Regions from separate parts of the Psychromonas saccharinae genome, predicted to be linked through region 1. Evidence: predicted binding sites of a transcription regulator. Region 1 holds the regulator's gene; each other region holds the start of a gene.

Region 1 (5,646 bases):
GTTAATTTAAAACGAGCACCTTCGACGTCATTAATCGTCAAACTAATACCATCAACGGTAATCGAACCTTTCTCTGCAATATATTTTGCTAATTGCTCAGGCGCTTTAACCCAATATTCAACAGCATTACCCAGTTGATTAATTGAACATATTTCTCCAACACCATCGACATGCCCGCTGACAATATGGCCACCAAAGCGATCATTCATCTGCATCGCTTTTTCAAGGTTAACTTCAAACCCTGTTTTTATTTGTGAAAAACCACTACGCTTCAATGTTTCCTGCGATAAATCCACAGAAAAACCATGATCACTTAACGCTGTGATCGTTAAGCATACTCCATTATGCGCAATACTATCACCCAATTTAACATCACTTAAATCAAGCGCTCCACAATCAACATTAATGGTAACATCCTGTGCGTGATGCTTAATTGCTTTAACGGTGCCGATTGCTTCTATAATACCTGTAAACATATTAATCTCGGTTGCTTATTATACGAAGATCATCACCCACAATCGCAACATCTTTAAGCGACAATTGAATAACATCTTCCATTTTTGAAAAGTTGGGTAAGTTTACTAAGTTTCTTGCTAAATCACCCATTAATTTTGGTGCTTGATAAAGAATAAATTCATCGACCAGATTGTTTCTAAAAAACTCACCGCTAAGTTTTGCCCCAGCTTCAACCCACAGGTCATTGACTTCATATTGAGGTAGGCGATTTAACAAATCATTAAGGTCAATATGCCCTTGACTATCGGGTACGCCAACAATCTGCTCAACCTCCGCAATCAATATTTTATTACGGATATCTGAGCGCTTAGAAAGTGAAACAATAATGACTTTCCCCGGTAGCTCAAACAAACCTTCATTCAATGTTAGTTGATTGTTAGAGTCCAAAATAATGCGGATTGGCTGACGAACTAATTTCTCATTAACTTCATTTAAGAATTGTGGTGCTTTTTGTAGCTCATTATATCGAACATTTAGACTCGGATTATCAGCAAGTACAGTACCTATACCTGTTAGGATAGCACTTTGTTGAGCACGATAATACTGAACATCAATTCTAGCCTCTGAACCCGTTATCCATTTGCTTTGGCCATTTTTCAACGCGGTTTTACCATCTAAACTTGCAGCTTGTTTAACCGTTACACGTGGTCTATTGGCTTGCATACGTTTGATAAAACCAAGGTTTAAATTACGCGCATCTGACTCAAGCAATCCAACTGCAACTTCAATACCAGCATCGAGTAGAATTTGGATGCCACGCCCTGCCACTTGAGGATTTGGATCCTCCATTGCGATAACAACCCGTTTAACACCCGCTTTAGTTAATGCCAAAGCACAAGGTGGGGTTCGTCCATAATGAGAGCAAGGTTCAAGGGTAACGTAACAAGTGGCACCAACGGTTTTGTTTTTCGCCATTGCTAATGCATTAACTTCAGCATGAGGCAATCCGGCTTTAAGATGAAACCCTTCTCCAACAATGGTGTCGTTATTCACAATAACACAGCCAACGTTAGGATTCGGTGAAGTAGTAAATCGCCCTTTTTTAGCCAGCGTGATAGCGCAAGCCATGTATTGCCTATCTAAATCTGTAAAACTTACGGTATTCATTTTTTATCCAATTACTTTTCTAATTTTGCAATTTCTTCGCCAAATTCTTTAACGTCTTCAAAAGAACGATAGACAGAAGCAAAACGAATATAAGCAATTTTATCTAAGCTTTTTAATAACTCCATGACTAACTCACCGACTATTTTTGAAGAAATTTCACGTTCTCCCGTAGCACGTATCGTGGATTTAAGTTTATTGACTGCATTTTCAATATCTTCAATACTTACCGGACGTTTTTCTAATGCGCGGTGAATGCCTACTAGTAACTTTTCATCATTAAAAGGCTCTCTTCGACCATCTGACTTGATAAGGTGTGGCATAACCAATTCTGCAACTTCGAAAGTCGTAAATCGTTCTGCACATTCATTACAAGAACGGCGGCGACGAACTTGATAGCCCTCAGCCACTAAACGAGAATCGATAACCTTGGTATCTTGTGCGCCACAAAAAGGACAATACATAATTTTTCTCTCTTTAGATAAATCAATCCGATAGAGTAAGGATAATACCAAATAATAATAAATTGCATGATAAAAAAGGCCGAATTATTCATTCAGCCTCTTATCTAACAAAATATAGAATCAAGGTAATGCTTAGCTTTGATGTAAACTGTAAATAGCAGACGATTTACTTTTTAGCTCATTACAATTATTACACCACAAATTTGCAGCACCACAAGCTTGCAATAATTCTAAAGTCTCACCACACTTGTCACAGGCGGCTTGAATTTTTAAATCACTCCCACAACTATCGCAATGGTAATTCTTTTTTTGAATACCCGCATTTTCTATTGCTTGTCCGCATTTAGGGCATGTTAACGACATCATTATTTTCCTTTTTTATGGAACTTCATCATACGTTTACGCTTGTGCATTTGATTTGGTGTTAACTTATTACGGCGTCCTTCAAATGGATTACTACCTTCACGGAATTCAATCCGAATGGGCGTTCCCATAATACCGAGTGAACGACGGAAATAATTCATTAAATAGCGTTTATATGAATCAGCTAGTTTTTTAACTTGGTTTCCGTGAATAACAATCAACGGAGGATTATAACCACCCGCATGTGCATAACGTAGTTTAACACGACGTCCCTGCACCATCGGTGGTTGGTGATCATCAACAGCCATCCCCATTATTCGAGTTAGCATTGAAGTCGAAATACGTTTAGTTGAAGATTCATAAGCTTCTTCAACGGATTCATATAAATGCCCAACGCCAGTCCCATGTAAGGCAGAAATAAAATGAATTTTAGCAAAATCAACAAAACCAAGTCGACGATCAAGTTCGCTTTTTACCCGCTCCTTATCGTATTCTGACATACCATCCCATTTATTCACCGCAATCACGAGTGAACGACCGGCATTTAGGGTATAGCCCAGTAGCGATAAATCTTGATCCGAAATACCATCACGCGCATCAATAATTAGCATAACGACATTACTATCTTCAATGGCTTTTAAGGTTTTAATTACTGAGAATTTTTCAACGGTTTCATTCACTTTTTTGCGCTTACGAACACCCGCTGTATCAATCAATACATATTCGCGATCATCACGTGTCATCGGAATATAAATACTATCACGAGTGGTACCTGGCATATCGTACACAAGCACTCGTTCTTCACCTAGAATACGGTTAGTTAGGGTTGATTTACCAACATTAGGGCGCCCAATTAACGCTAACTTTATCGGCAAGTTCTGTAAGCGTTCTTGCTCTTTAAGCAGTGCTTCTTCATCTTCTTCTATGAATTCTGGTTCAAGGTTATCATCATCACCGTCTTGCTCAACAACGACCTCATCGAAGAAACCATCGAGTGCAGTTTCAATCATTTGACGAACGCCTTTACCATGTGCAGCAGCAATATGGTAGACCTCACCTAAACCGAGCGCATAAAATTCACCACAGGCAGAATCAGCATCAATCCCATCGGTTTTGTTCGCAACAATAAATACGTTTTTTTCTTGTTTTCTCAAGTGATCTGCAATTGCTTCATCGGCAACAGTCATCCCAACTCGCGCATCAACAAGGAATAGAATGGCATCGGCTTCTTCAATTGCTTGTAATGACTGCCCTGCCATCAATGCATCAATACCCTGTTCATCGCCGGTAATACCACCGGTATCGATAACAATAAACTCATTTTCATCGATCTTTGCCTGACCGTATTTACGATCTCGAGTTAGACCGGGAAAATCCGCAACCAACGCATCACGAGTACGAGTTAAGCGGTTAAATAATGTTGATTTGCCCACATTGGGACGTCCAACTAATGCGACGACTGGTAACATACTTCAATCCTATAAAACAAAAAAAACCCTTACCAAAAAAGTTAAGGGTTTCATAGTATACAATAATTTCTGACGTAAATAATTAAGTAATTAATCTAGGTTTAACGATGGTTTTTCAATGGCGATTAATTTACCACTGCGAGTCTGTAAATAAAGGTAATCATTCGTCGCTATTGGCTCCATATACAAACCATCCGAATCTAACTTTTGTTGCGCAACAAAGGTACCAGTTTCTCGACTTAACCAATGTAAATAACCTTCTCCATCACCAACAACGATGTATTCATTCGCGACGGTTACGCCTGTGAGATTGCGGTATGATAATTTATCATTACTCCAAAGCTCTGTTCCTGAACTACGATCAATCGCATAAACATAGCCTCGATAGTCAGTGACATATAAAGTCATTCCAGATAATGCAATATCACTAAACCCTGCATATTTACGAGACCAAATTTGCTTACCCTTAAGTAAATCGATTGCAATCAAATTTCCATTATAAGCAAGCGCATAAACCACACCATTACTGATAATAGGTTTCATATCAACATCAACCAAACGATCTAGCTCAGTCGCACCATAAGGTCGTGCCACAGGAAGCTGCCATAGGGGCTGCCCCGTTGATAATAAAGCCACACTGACATAACCATCAGCACGCCCATATACAATACCACCTTGAGAAATTGCAGGTGTTGCACTGCCTCGCAATGAAAGATTCGGCTGTTTATTACTTAAATTCCAAAGTTGTTCACCCGTATCACTGTCTAACGCAATTAAATCACCGCGTGTGGTATGAATAACAACAACACCACTATCGTAAACAGGCTGAGCAACAACCTCACCAGTTACATCGGTTTCCCAGTTTAATTCACCAGTGGTTTTACTAAAAGCCAATACCTGCGCATTTTCAGTCCCAATAACAACACTATCGGGTGTTAATGTAATTCCACCGGATAAACGAGCAGAACGATTTAGTTGGTTACTTGGATCATCACTAAAGTCGGTTGTCCAAAGTACTTTTCCACTGTCCGGTGAAAAAGCTTTGATCAATCCATCACGAGAAGCCGCATAAATAGCATCTTGATCCGCAGCTGGTTGCAACTGAGAGTAATATTTATCAACGCCATCACTAATATTTTTTTGCCACGCAATTTGTGGTTTATAAGTGCTTTCAAATACAGGAAGCTCTGCCATTTTCACAACATCTTCTTCACCAGAAAATGCTGAGCAGCCAGACAATACAAGCGTTGCACCGGCAATAACAGTCAATCGATTAAACCATTTATTCATCGGAAATCTCAACTTATTATTCACCATCAAGAACAGGTTCAGTCGCAATAACTGGTTCAGCTAAACCGAGGTCATCTGCTTGTAATTGCAACACGGGATCAACACGCCCCTGTGAGTTATTAATAGCATCTTGGAACGCACTACGTGCTTTATCTTGCTCACCCATTTGTAAATAAACATTACCTTTCAACTGTTCAGCTCGAGCTAAAAACGGTTTTTCAGTAATAAGTGCAAGTGTTGATAATGCCGCATCATTATTACCAAGCTCAAACTCAACGCGTGCTAAACGCAAATTAATCACAGGATCAAGTGGTGCATAACTATTTTGTTTTTGAGCTTGTTGTAATTGTGTTTTTGCTAAATCATATTTAGTTTGCTCAACCGCTTCCTTCGCTAGCAATAAAGACGCTAACATCCCATAGGTATTGTCATTATTTTCA
Region 2 (5,646 bases), 170 kb from region 1:
AGGCACCGCAATGACCATCTCGACAATGAAACTCAATCGGAATTGATTGGGTTTCTAAGTTTTCGAGTAGTGTCTGTTGAGCATTTAATCTGTATTCAACACCATTAACGGTTAATTTTTTAGTCATGTTTATCTTATAGTTCGAAGCTACTTAATTCTTCGTTATCCACTTTACTGTTTATTTGTCCGACTAGGTAAGAACTTATTTCCGCTTCCTGAGGCGCTACTTGGACATTATCACTGACTAGCCAGTTATTAATCCAAGGAATAGGATTGGTTTTAACTGTAAAAGGGGCTTCGTAACCAATCGCTTGCATACGTTGATTTGTAATATATTCAACATACTGACATAAAATCTGTTCGTTTAATCCAATCATTGAGCCATCTTTAAATAAATATTTAGCCCAATCTTTTTCCTGTTCAGCCGCTTTTAAGAAGATTTCTTTTCCTTCTGCAAAACATTCAATGGCAATTTCTGCCATATCAGGATCATCTTTACCATCGGCCCATAAATTAAGGATTTGTTGAGTTGAATTAAGGTGAAGAGCTTCATCGCGGGCAATTAATTTAATAATTTTGGCATTTCCTTCAAGTAAATCACGCTCAGCAAAGGCGAATGAACAAGCGAAAGAAACATAAAATCGAATTGCTTCAAGGGCATTAATTGAGCATACACAGAGGTAAAGTTTCTTTTTAAGCGCACGCAGTGATAGTTGCTCTTTTTCACCTTCGATATTGATGTAAGGGATCTCCGTTTGCGCTAAACCGTGCAGTTGCATAAATTGCGTAGCATGGATTAATTCATCATAGTAACCCGCAATATCAGTTGCACGTTTTTGAATTTCTTCGTTGCTCACTATATCGGTAAAGACTTCATTCGGATCCGTATAAAGATTACGTAAAATATGCGTATAACTACGGCTATGGATGGTCTCTGAAAATGACCATGTTTCAATCCAAGTTTCAAGCTCTGGTAATGAAACAATAGGGAGTAGTGCAACATTGGGACTACGACCTTGAATTGAATCAAGCAGGGTTTGATATTTTAAGTTTGAAATAAAGATATGTTGTTCATGATCAGGTAAATTTGAAAAATCGATACGGTCACGACTGACATCAATTTCTTCAGGACGCCAGAAAAACGAAAGTTGTTTTTCAATTAATTTTTCAAAGACTTCAAAACGTTGTTGATCATAACGTGCCACGTTAACCGGATTACCAAAAAACATTGGCTCTTTCAGTGCGTCATTAGCAATTTTTGAAAAGGTTGTATAAGCCATTATAAGCTCCAGGATAATATATTAATCGTTAGCTGCTCGCTGCGAGCCCCTAGCTACGAAGTTCGCAGCTAGGGCTCGGGGCAAGAAGCTTAATGTTTACTCTTTGTTAGATCTTACATGCACCGCCGGCACAATCATCATCTTCTTCAAATACTTTTTTGTCATCTGCGCCATCGCGTGTGTTGTGATAATACAAAGTTTTTACACCCATTTTATAAGCCGTTAATAAGTCTTTTAATAGGCTTGTCATTGGTACTTTACCATCTGGAAAATGATTTGGATCGTAGTTGGTATTTGCGGAAATAGACTGATCCACAAATTTTTGCATAAGGCCAACAAGCGATAAATACCCGATATTATTTGGAATATTCCATAATAACTCATAGTTGTTTTTATATTTATCAAATTCAGGGACGACCTGTTTTAATATACCGTCTTTACTTGCTTTGACGCTAATGAAACCACGTGGTGGCTCAATACCATTAGTTGCATTAGATATTTGACTAGAGGTTTCCGATGGCATTAATGCTGATAATGTTGAGTTACGTAAGCCGTCTTTAACAATATCCTTACGTAAAGTTTCCCAATCAAGATGGTAGCCTTCGTCACAAATCGCATCTAATGACTTTTTATAGGTATCAATAGGTAAAATACCCTGTGAGTAACGTGTTTCATTAAATAGTGGGCAAGCTCCACGTTCTTTTGCGAGTTTATTTGATGCTTTTAATAGGTAGAACTGAATCGCTTCAAATGTTTTATGCGTTAAATTGTTTGCACTGCCATCTGAATATTTTACACCGTTTTTAGCAAGGTAATAGGCGTAATTAATAACACCAACCCCTAAAGTACGGCGTGCCATGCTGCTATTTTCAGCGGCTTTAATTGGATAGTCTTGATAATCTAACAAATTATCAAGCGCACGCACGGTCAGTTCCGCGAGTTCTTCTAATTCATCTAGTGACTCAATAGAGCCTAAATTCAATGCAGACAATGTACAAAGGGCGATTTCACCTTCTTCATCCATAATATGCTGTAATGGTTTAGTCGGTAATGCGATTTCCATACACAGGTTACTTTGACGAACCGGCGCGACCTTACTGTCAAATGGACTGTGGGTATTACAATGGTCAACGTTCTGAATATATATGCGGCCAGTACTTGCACGTTCTTGCATTAATAGGGAGAACAGTTCCGTTGCATCGATTGATTTTTTACGAATATTTTCATCGGCTTCATATTGTGTATACAAGCGTTCAAATTCATCTTGGTCTTCAAAAAATGCATCGTAAAGCCCTGGTGTGTCTGAAGGGCTAAATAATGAAATTGATTTTTGATCAATCAAGCGTTGATAAAATAGTCGACCAAGTTGTACACCATAATCCATATGACGAATACGGTTAGATTCTACACCTCGGTTATTTTTTAATACTAAAAGTGATTCAACTTCAAGGTGCCATATAGGATAAAAAATAGTAGCTGCACCACCACGAACACCACCTTGAGAACAAGATTTTACTGCTGTTTGGAAGTATTTATAAAATGGAATACAGCCAGTATGAAGTGCTTCACCACCACGGATAGTACTACCAATAGCGCGAATACGGCCCGCATTGATACCAATACCTGCACGTTGTGATACATATTTAACAATCGAGCTTGCTGTCGCATTGATTGAATCTAGGCTATCACCTGTTTCAATCAAAACGCAGGAACTAAATTGGCGAGTTGGTGTACGCACACCTGACATGATCGGTGTCGGTAAGGAAATTTTAAAGAGTGATGTTGCATCGTAAAAACGTTTAATAAAATCCAAGCGAACAGATTTGTCGTAATTAGCAAATAAACACGCTGCCACCATTAAATATAAGAACTGTGCACTTTCATAAATATCACCGGTAACGCGGTTTTGAATTAAATATTTACCTTCAAGTTGTTTAACCGCTGCATAGGAGAAATTTAAATCACGTTTGTGATCAATAAATTTTTCCATTTGTTCAAACTCTTGCTTGGTGTAATCCTCTAAAAGATGGTGGTCATATTTCCCTTTTGAACACATTTTGCTTACATGCTCGAATACACTTGGGGGAGTAAAACGGCGATATGCTTTTTTACGTAAATGGAATACAGCAAGATGCGCAGCTAAATATTGGTAATCTGGTGATTCTTCAGAAATTAAGTCTGCAGCAGCTTTGATAATGGTTTCATGAATATCATCGGTACGGATCCCATCATAAAATTGGATATGCGAATTTAACTCAACCTGAGAGACAGATACATTATTGAGTCCTTCCGCAGCCCAAGTAATCACTCGGTGAATTTTCTCAAGATCGATGTTTTCTCTTTTGCCATTTCGTTTGGTGACAAATAGGTTTTTGTTCATTTGCATTACCTTAATCGGAGCGCTGATAGTATTGTGTAGATAGTATTTATGAAATTGTATAAAACACTATATATAGTGTTTTTATAATTTGTAGGCACAAGATAATGATTTTTAGATTTATAGCAAGTGATTAATTTTTTGCGTTCGGTGGATAAAATAGTGGATAAATTGAGTATGAAAAAATAGGTTAGTATTAACTAACATTCACATCTAAGTCATACTTGCCGCTTGTAAAATGCAATGATTATTTGTAAAAAATAATTTGCTATTAATGCTGAATTGTTAAATTAAAAATAATTTAAAAATGAGACATGACTATAATAAGATTTTATAAATGTGTAATTATTGTGGAAATTAATGTTTAATTGTCACAGAATAATCATTTGTATGATGTTTGGCATTATATCATCATTAAAAACGACCTATTGACGTAATTCTAATGTATTAGTTGTTGATGTGAAGCATGAAAAACATGGACAATATTCAATTGTTGTACAATTACATTTAAAACGTTTACATATTTTACAATTTCGAAAATAATTTAATTAGTTGCTTATTTCAATTTTTCATTGTAGAGCTATTCAATAATTAATTAGTTATATATTAAAAATAACGTAGGGACACGTTAAGTTGTAGAGTTTTTCTATACCTCAAACCTTTCCTAACGACTGCATAAATTTTAGATATATAAATATCTAATCTATTAAGGTGATTGACATGAAATACGATGCAACAGTTCTCTATATAAGGAATGAAAAGGATACGCGCAAAGTGTATTCAGATTTTTTCCGGAACAAATTTGCAACCGTGATTGAAGCTAGCGATGGTTTAGAAGGCATTTCAAAATTCATGACGCATAACCCACAATTGGTGGTCACTGAAATTCAATTGCCACTTATGAATGGCCCCGAATTAATACTAGAAATACGTAAAACCAACCAAAAAACGCCGATCGTTATATTTAGTGCTTATATTCAAGAAGATTTCCTATTAGATACCATTAAAGAGCACATTAATGGTTTCGTCAGCAGACCAACTGATACCAAAACATTAGCGCGGGTCGTTGATAATGTGTTATCGGGTGGTGAATACCAAGAATCCATTGATGAGAAGAAAGTGTTAGAAGAAAAAAAAAGGTTTGAAGTTATTCCCGATGAAACTGCCGTTGCTGCTAATAATAAAATGATGGTTGTCGGCATTGGTTCTAGTGCAGGGGGGTTAGAAGCACTTACTACCCTAATAAAAGGATTACCCGAAAGCAATAATACCGCTTATATCGTCGCGCAACATCTGAGTCCAAAGCATAATACAATGCTAGTCGAATTACTTTCACGAGAAAGTACTTTAAAAATAAAGGAAGTGGAAGATAAGGAGGTACTTGAAAGCGATGTGTTCTATATAACTCCTCCGAATAAAAATGTAGAGATAAATGAATACGATCAAATTATTTTATCTGCGCCTGAAAAACATTCTTTTTTACCTAAGCCTTCTGTCAATCAGCTCTTTATTTCTATTGCTAAATATAAAAAAGAAAAATCGGTTGGGGTCATTTTATCGGGGACCGGTTCAGATGGTAGCCAAGGTATGCGTGCCATTAATTCAGAAGGTGGGATTACCATCGTTCAGGAGCCTAGTACGGCAAAATATGATGGGATGCCAATGGCTGCCATTAATGGGTCCATCGTTGATATTCTAATTAAAGCAGAAAAAATAGGCGAAGAGTTAGTTGCCTTAGCTAACTTTCCTCGACATAACGTATTAAAAAGGCATCAAGTGACGCCCGAAAATGATTATGTGTCAATTATTTTTGCACTTTTACATAAAGCAAAACGTGTTGATTTTTCAGTTTATAAAAAAGCAACGATTGGTCGACGTATTGAGCGTCGAATGGTTGCTTTAAAAGTGACCACACTCAACGAATACGTTAAATTAATAACAAATAGTGCTCAAGAGGTTGAATTACTTTATAAAGATATTTTAATCGGA
Region 3 (5,646 bases), 1.9 Mb from region 1:
ATTTAACGTCTCACAAACAGACTTTGGTGGTGTTGGTTTAATGCAAATGCCAAGTGGTCGAATGGCACCGGAAGGTGAGTTAAGCTTTGGTGGAACGTTCAATAACGAATATTACCATGGCACTGTATCATTACAGTTAATGCCTTGGGCAGAAACAACGATACGCTACACAACTGTAAGAGATTTATTATATAGCCCATACTATGAACTCAGTGGTGACACTAGTTATACCGATAAAGGTATCGATGTTAAGTTTCGTTTATTGGAAGAAAGCTCTTGGTTACCAGAGACCTCAGTTGGTATTCGTGACATTGGTGGAACAGGTTTATTCGATGGTGAATTTATTGCGGCAACAAAACGCTTTTCTAATGTAGACTTCACACTTGGGATGGGATGGGGATATCTAGGTCAGAGTGATAATTTTAGCAATCCATTTTGTACACTAAGTGGTAGTTATTGTGAACGTAGTAATGGTTATAGTGATAATGGAGGGACTATTGAATACAGTAAATGGTTTAAGGGTTCCTCCGCCATTTTTGGTGGGGTTGAATATCAGACACCTTATCAACCGTTACGCCTAAAAGTTGAATATGACAGTAATGACTATAGCGGTGATTTTCCAGTGACGAAAGGTGCAACGGAAATGACTCAGCATACCCCTTGGAATTTTGGACTACTATATAATATCGCGCATTGGGGGGATTTAAGAATAGGTTATGAACGAGGCGATACGCTAACACTTGGTTTTACCTTCAACACTAATTTCAATAATATAACACCATCATGGCGCGATTCACCAGTGCCAGCTTATGCGCCGAATTCAAAGACAGAAAATACAAATTGGGCTGAGGTGAGTAAAGAACTTGCTAATAATGCAGGGTATCAACAAGCAGAAATAATTACCTCAGAAAAAAATATTACAGTTAAAGCAACACAAACTAAATACCGGGATTTAGATATTGCTCAAAAGAGAGCAGGTCTATTACTTTCTCAAGTACGTACTCCTGATATTGAATCCTATACTTTCATTGAAATGAAAAAAGGAATGGAGTTAATTGAAACACAATTCGATGCTGACAAATTCGATCAAGTTATCAATAACGAATATATTGGTGCCAAACTAGACGATGCTAAAGTATCAAGTATGACTAATTTAACGCCACAAAACAGTACTAGTTTTAGTCCAAACGACAATAAACTCACCTACAATCTGGACGGCACATTAACTCAAAGTTTTGGTAGTGCGGAGAACTTTTATTTGTATGCTGTCGGTGTAACAGCAAATAGCGCGTATCAATTAACGCCCAAGCTTGAGTTATCTGGTGCGCTGTATATTAATTTTTTTGATAATTACGATGAATTTAGCTACGTTGAAAATTCGCCCTATATTGATAATTTCGCGGTGCCAAGAGTCAGAAGCTTATTCCGCTATTATGTACACGATAATCCCGTACGCATGACTAACTTACAATTGACTTGGTTTGACCGTTTAAGTGAAAACATTTATTTTCAGGGTTACGGCGGTTATCTAGAATCCATGTTCGCAGGTATTGGTGGAGAAGTTTTATATCGTCCTGAAAATTCAAATTGGGCAATAGGAGCAGATCTAAGTCTCATTTCTCAACGTGATCCGAATAATTGGTTTTCAACTTATTCAGATGATTATTTTGAATTTGATGACGGATGTAACGGTGGTGTATATACAACCAACTGCGCCGCTTATGTATTATCTCAAGGTGAAACTGGCTTTATAAACCTTTATTACAGACCTCAATTATCATTTCTAGGTAATACCTTAATTCAAGCAAATATAGGCCAATTCCTTGGTCAAGATAAAGGTGTACGCTTAGATGTTTCTAAACGCTTTAATAGTGGTATTATTGCGGGTTTTTACGCAAGTTTTACTGATTTATCTTCTGAAGATTTTGGTGAAGGCAGCTTTACAAAGGGGTTCTACGTTTCAATGCCCTTTGACGTCTTAACTGTTAAACCGAGCAGAACACGTGTTATTTTAGACTGGCAACCTTTAACTCGAGATGGTGGACAAAAATTAGGTCGAAAATATGACCTATACAATTTAACCGACACACGATCTCCTTGGTTTACTCAACCTGCAGGACAATAACAACGAAAATAATCTCTATGAGTCTTATTATCTTGAAGTCTCATAGAGATACTTTACACCATGGTTCCCTTTATCCCCCCTTAATATAAACGACCAAGTCTCAATATAATTCATGCCAAAATTCACTCTTTTTTAAAAATATTGTATTCGTATTTACACGCCAAAATCGCTATACTTTTTCGCCTTAGACACAATATATAGTGCCTCCTAACTACAAAAACACATACATTTAGTAATCGTAAGGAGAGAAACATGGCATCACCCCGCGTTGCACAATCGTGCCCAGCGACCGTCCAAGACATACCACTGCAGGATGCATCCCAAGATATTTGGGACAAAAAATACCGCTTAAAAGATAAACATGGTCATCCCGTTGATCAATCCCTCGATGACACTTTTATACGTGTAGCACAAGCAACGGCTGCTGTTGAAAAAACAAAGGAACAACAAGAAAAGTGGACTCAAGAATTTTTCTGGGCATTACAAAATGGTGCGATACCGGCGGGCCGAATTACCTCTAATGCAGGTGCCCATGATTACAAACCAGCGACTTCTACAATTAACTGTACGGTTTCAGGTATTATCGAAGATTCCATGGATGGCATCCTGAATAAAGTCCATGAAGCCGGGCTGACACTAAAAGCAGGTTGTGGTATTGGCTATGAATTTTCAACGCTTCGTCCGAGTGCCGCTTATGTTTCTGGTGCAGGTGCTTATACCTCTGGCCCACTTTCCTTTATGGATATCTACGATAAAATGTGTTTCACCATCAGTTCAGCGGGTGGTCGGCGTGGTGCTCAAATGGGCACCTTTGATGTATCTCATCCTGATATGATGGAGTTTGTCCGCGCTAAACGAGAAGATGGTCGACTTCGTCAGTTTAATCTTTCATTATTAATTTCTGAAGCATTTATTAATGCGGTGAAAGAAGATGCCGAATGGCCCTTAAGCTTTCCTGCAACAGCAAAAGAAGTTGAATCCGATAACCTTGCATTAGATAACAGTGAACAAATTGTATGGCGAGATTGCCCCTTTGATTTAAAATATTCAGCTTCACAACACTATATATTGAACGATCAAGGGCAAGTTGCCTGCCGCATATATAAGACTATGCGGGCATCACGTGTTTGGGATGTCATTATGGCATCGACTTACGATTATGCAGAGCCTGGATTTATTCTTATCGATCGCGTAAACGAAATGAATAACAACTGGTTCTGCGAGCATATCCGTGCAACCAATCCCTGTGGAGAACAGCCACTTCCTCCCTATGGTGCTTGCCTTTTAGGTTCTATCAATCTCACTAAATTTGTGGATAACCCTTTTACTAGCGATGCTCGTTTTGACTGGGATCGTTATCGTAAAGTCGTTGCTATTTTTACTCGTTTACTCGATAACGTTGTTGAAATTAACGGTCTGCCTTTACAGGAGCAACAAGCTGAATTAATCCGTAAACGTCGTCATGGTATGGGATTCCTTGGCTTAGGATCAGCTCTTGCTATGTTAGGTATTCGTTATGGTGGTGCAGAATCCGTTGCCTTTACCGAAGAAACATCTAAGCAGATGGCATTGCAAGGATGGCGAACCGGCATTGAACTTGCCGAAGAAAAAGGTGCGGCACCGATAATGGAAGAAGAGTTTATTATCGACTCAGCAATGCTAACTAAACGCCCAGAGATGCGAAAAGACGGCATTAAAATCGGTGATAAGGTCAAAGGTAAAGTGCTACATGGGCTATACAGCCGTTACATGCAACAAGTTGCTGAAGAAGAACCAGAACTTGTCCAACGAATTATCGAAAAAGGTTGCCGCTTTACCCATCACTCTTCAATTGCACCAACTGGCACCATTTCACTCTCAATTGCGAATAATGTTAGTAATGGTATTGAACCCAGTTTCTCCCATAAATATACGCGTAATATTATTACTGAAGGTAAAAAATCAAAGCAAGCTGTCGATGTTTATTCCTTTGAAATGCTAGCCTACCGTCAATTAATTGATAACCAGGCAACGGAAACACAATTACCCGATTATTTTATCTGCGCTGATCAAGTGAATCCCCACGAACACATTGATATTCAAGCTGCAGCACAACGCTGGATAGACTCCTCTATTTCTAAAACGATCAATGTTGCTACTGATATTGATTATGACGAATTTAAAGGTATTTATCTCTACGCACACGCCCAGGGTTTAAAGGGTTGTACCACTTTTCGCTTTAATCCAGAAGCATTTCAGGGGGTGTTAGTCAAAGAGCAAGATCTTGAAAATACGCAGTATGAATTTACCTTAGAAGATGGCTCGACCATTTCAGTAAAAGGCAATGAAAAAGTTAATTACGATGGTGAAGAACATTCCGCAGCCAACCTCTTTGATGCATTAAAAGAAGGCTATTACGGAAAGTTCTAATTCGTAGCTAAGGAGCAATGATGACAATCAATATAGATAAAAAAATTATTGGCTACAAAGTAGTAAGTCAAGAAAAAGAAATACAAGAGAATGAGACACAAGACGAAACTCTTGTTCAAAAGATGAATGAAAATGTCTCTCGTCCAGAAGCTTTAATGGGAACCACCTATAAAATAAAACCACCGGTATCGGATCATGCATTTTATATTACGATTAACGATGTGCTGCTAAATGAGGGGACGGAATATGAACAAATTCATCCCTACGAATTATTTATCAACTCTAAAAGCATGGATCACTATGCATGGGTCGTAGCCATGACCCGCGTTATCTCGGCGGTATTTCGAAAAGGTGGCGATGCAACATTTTTAGTCGAAGAATTAAAAGCCGTTTTCGATCCTAAGGGGGGATATTTCAAACCCGGTACAGGTCAATATATGCCAAGCATTGTTGCTGAAATTGGTTTTATTATAGAAACGCATATGAAACGAATCGGGATGCTCAAAGATGAAACTGATGTCCACCAACAGCGCTATTTAGCAGAAAAAAAAGCGCAAATGGCAGCGAATAATACAGAACAAACCACTAGCAGCGACTTTCCTAAAAATGCAGTGATGTGTAGTAAATGTCATCAAAAATCAGTGATTACTATGGATGGTTGTTTAACGTGCCTAAATTGTGGTGATAGTAAGTGTGGGTAAAATAGTTTTAAGCTTTTAGCGTTCAGCTGTCAGTAGAGATTGACCCCTTAGTTATTACCACTAACGGCCACAATGCAATACGCTTAAAGCGACTGAAGTCGCTGCCCCAAAAGCATGCCAGACTTGGGGCGGTGATTTTAGTCAGCTAAATAACGATTTTCCAAATATAATTAGAAGTACCTCGCATTCAAGGTAAAAGATAAATGAAATATATCAGGAAAACTGTTTTGTTTTTTCTTGTATTGGTTGGCTCAAATGCATGTGGTAACGAGCAAAAAAATGGCAGTCAGCTAGTTGATGTAAATACTAACAATGAAACTGTAAAGCATAGAAGTTATCTAGCTGAATTAGGTCTAGTTTTACCCGACAAAGCAAAAATTATACATTTTTATCAAGAAAAAGGTGGTGAAC

What was found. The regulator NrdR, encoded in region 1, represses ribonucleotide reductase genes. The targets are predictions, from matches to a motif close to AAACACNANATNTNGTGTTT.
Region 2: a site for NrdR is predicted at 3,722-3,741, ahead of nrdA (class 1a ribonucleoside-diphosphate reductase subunit alpha). Genes of this name have one in related genera too.
Region 3: a site for NrdR is predicted at 2,312-2,331, ahead of ACR30L_RS18680 (adenosylcobalamin-dependent ribonucleoside-diphosphate reductase). Genes of this name have one in related genera too.

The regions. Positions count from the first base shown of each region.
Region 1 is NZ_CP195153.1:1,612,494-1,618,139, reverse strand. It holds gene ACR30L_RS07195 (riboflavin synthase) at 1-476, opposite strand, end outside; gene ribD (bifunctional diaminohydroxyphosphoribosylaminopyrimidine deaminase/5-amino-6-(5-phosphoribosylamino)uracil reductase RibD) at 478-1,623, opposite strand; gene nrdR (transcriptional regulator NrdR) at 1,635-2,084, opposite strand; gene ACR30L_RS07180 (zinc ribbon domain-containing protein) at 2,217-2,450, opposite strand; gene der (ribosome biogenesis GTPase Der) at 2,450-3,916, opposite strand; gene bamB (outer membrane protein assembly factor BamB) at 4,007-5,206, opposite strand; gene ACR30L_RS07165 (YfgM family protein) at 5,223-5,646, opposite strand, start outside.
Region 2 is NZ_CP195153.1:1,439,087-1,444,732, forward strand. It holds gene yfaE (class I ribonucleotide reductase maintenance protein YfaE) at 1-127, opposite strand, end outside; gene nrdB (class Ia ribonucleoside-diphosphate reductase subunit beta) at 135-1,280, opposite strand; gene nrdA (class 1a ribonucleoside-diphosphate reductase subunit alpha) at 1,387-3,660, opposite strand; gene ACR30L_RS06435 (EAL domain-containing protein) at 4,378-5,646, shown strand, end outside.
Region 3 is NZ_CP195153.1:4,179,310-4,184,955, forward strand. It holds gene ACR30L_RS18675 (YjbH domain-containing protein) at 1-2,125, shown strand, start outside; gene ACR30L_RS18680 (adenosylcobalamin-dependent ribonucleoside-diphosphate reductase) at 2,378-4,534, shown strand; gene ACR30L_RS18685 (hypothetical protein) at 4,555-5,235, shown strand; gene ACR30L_RS18690 (hypothetical protein) at 5,439-5,646, shown strand, end outside.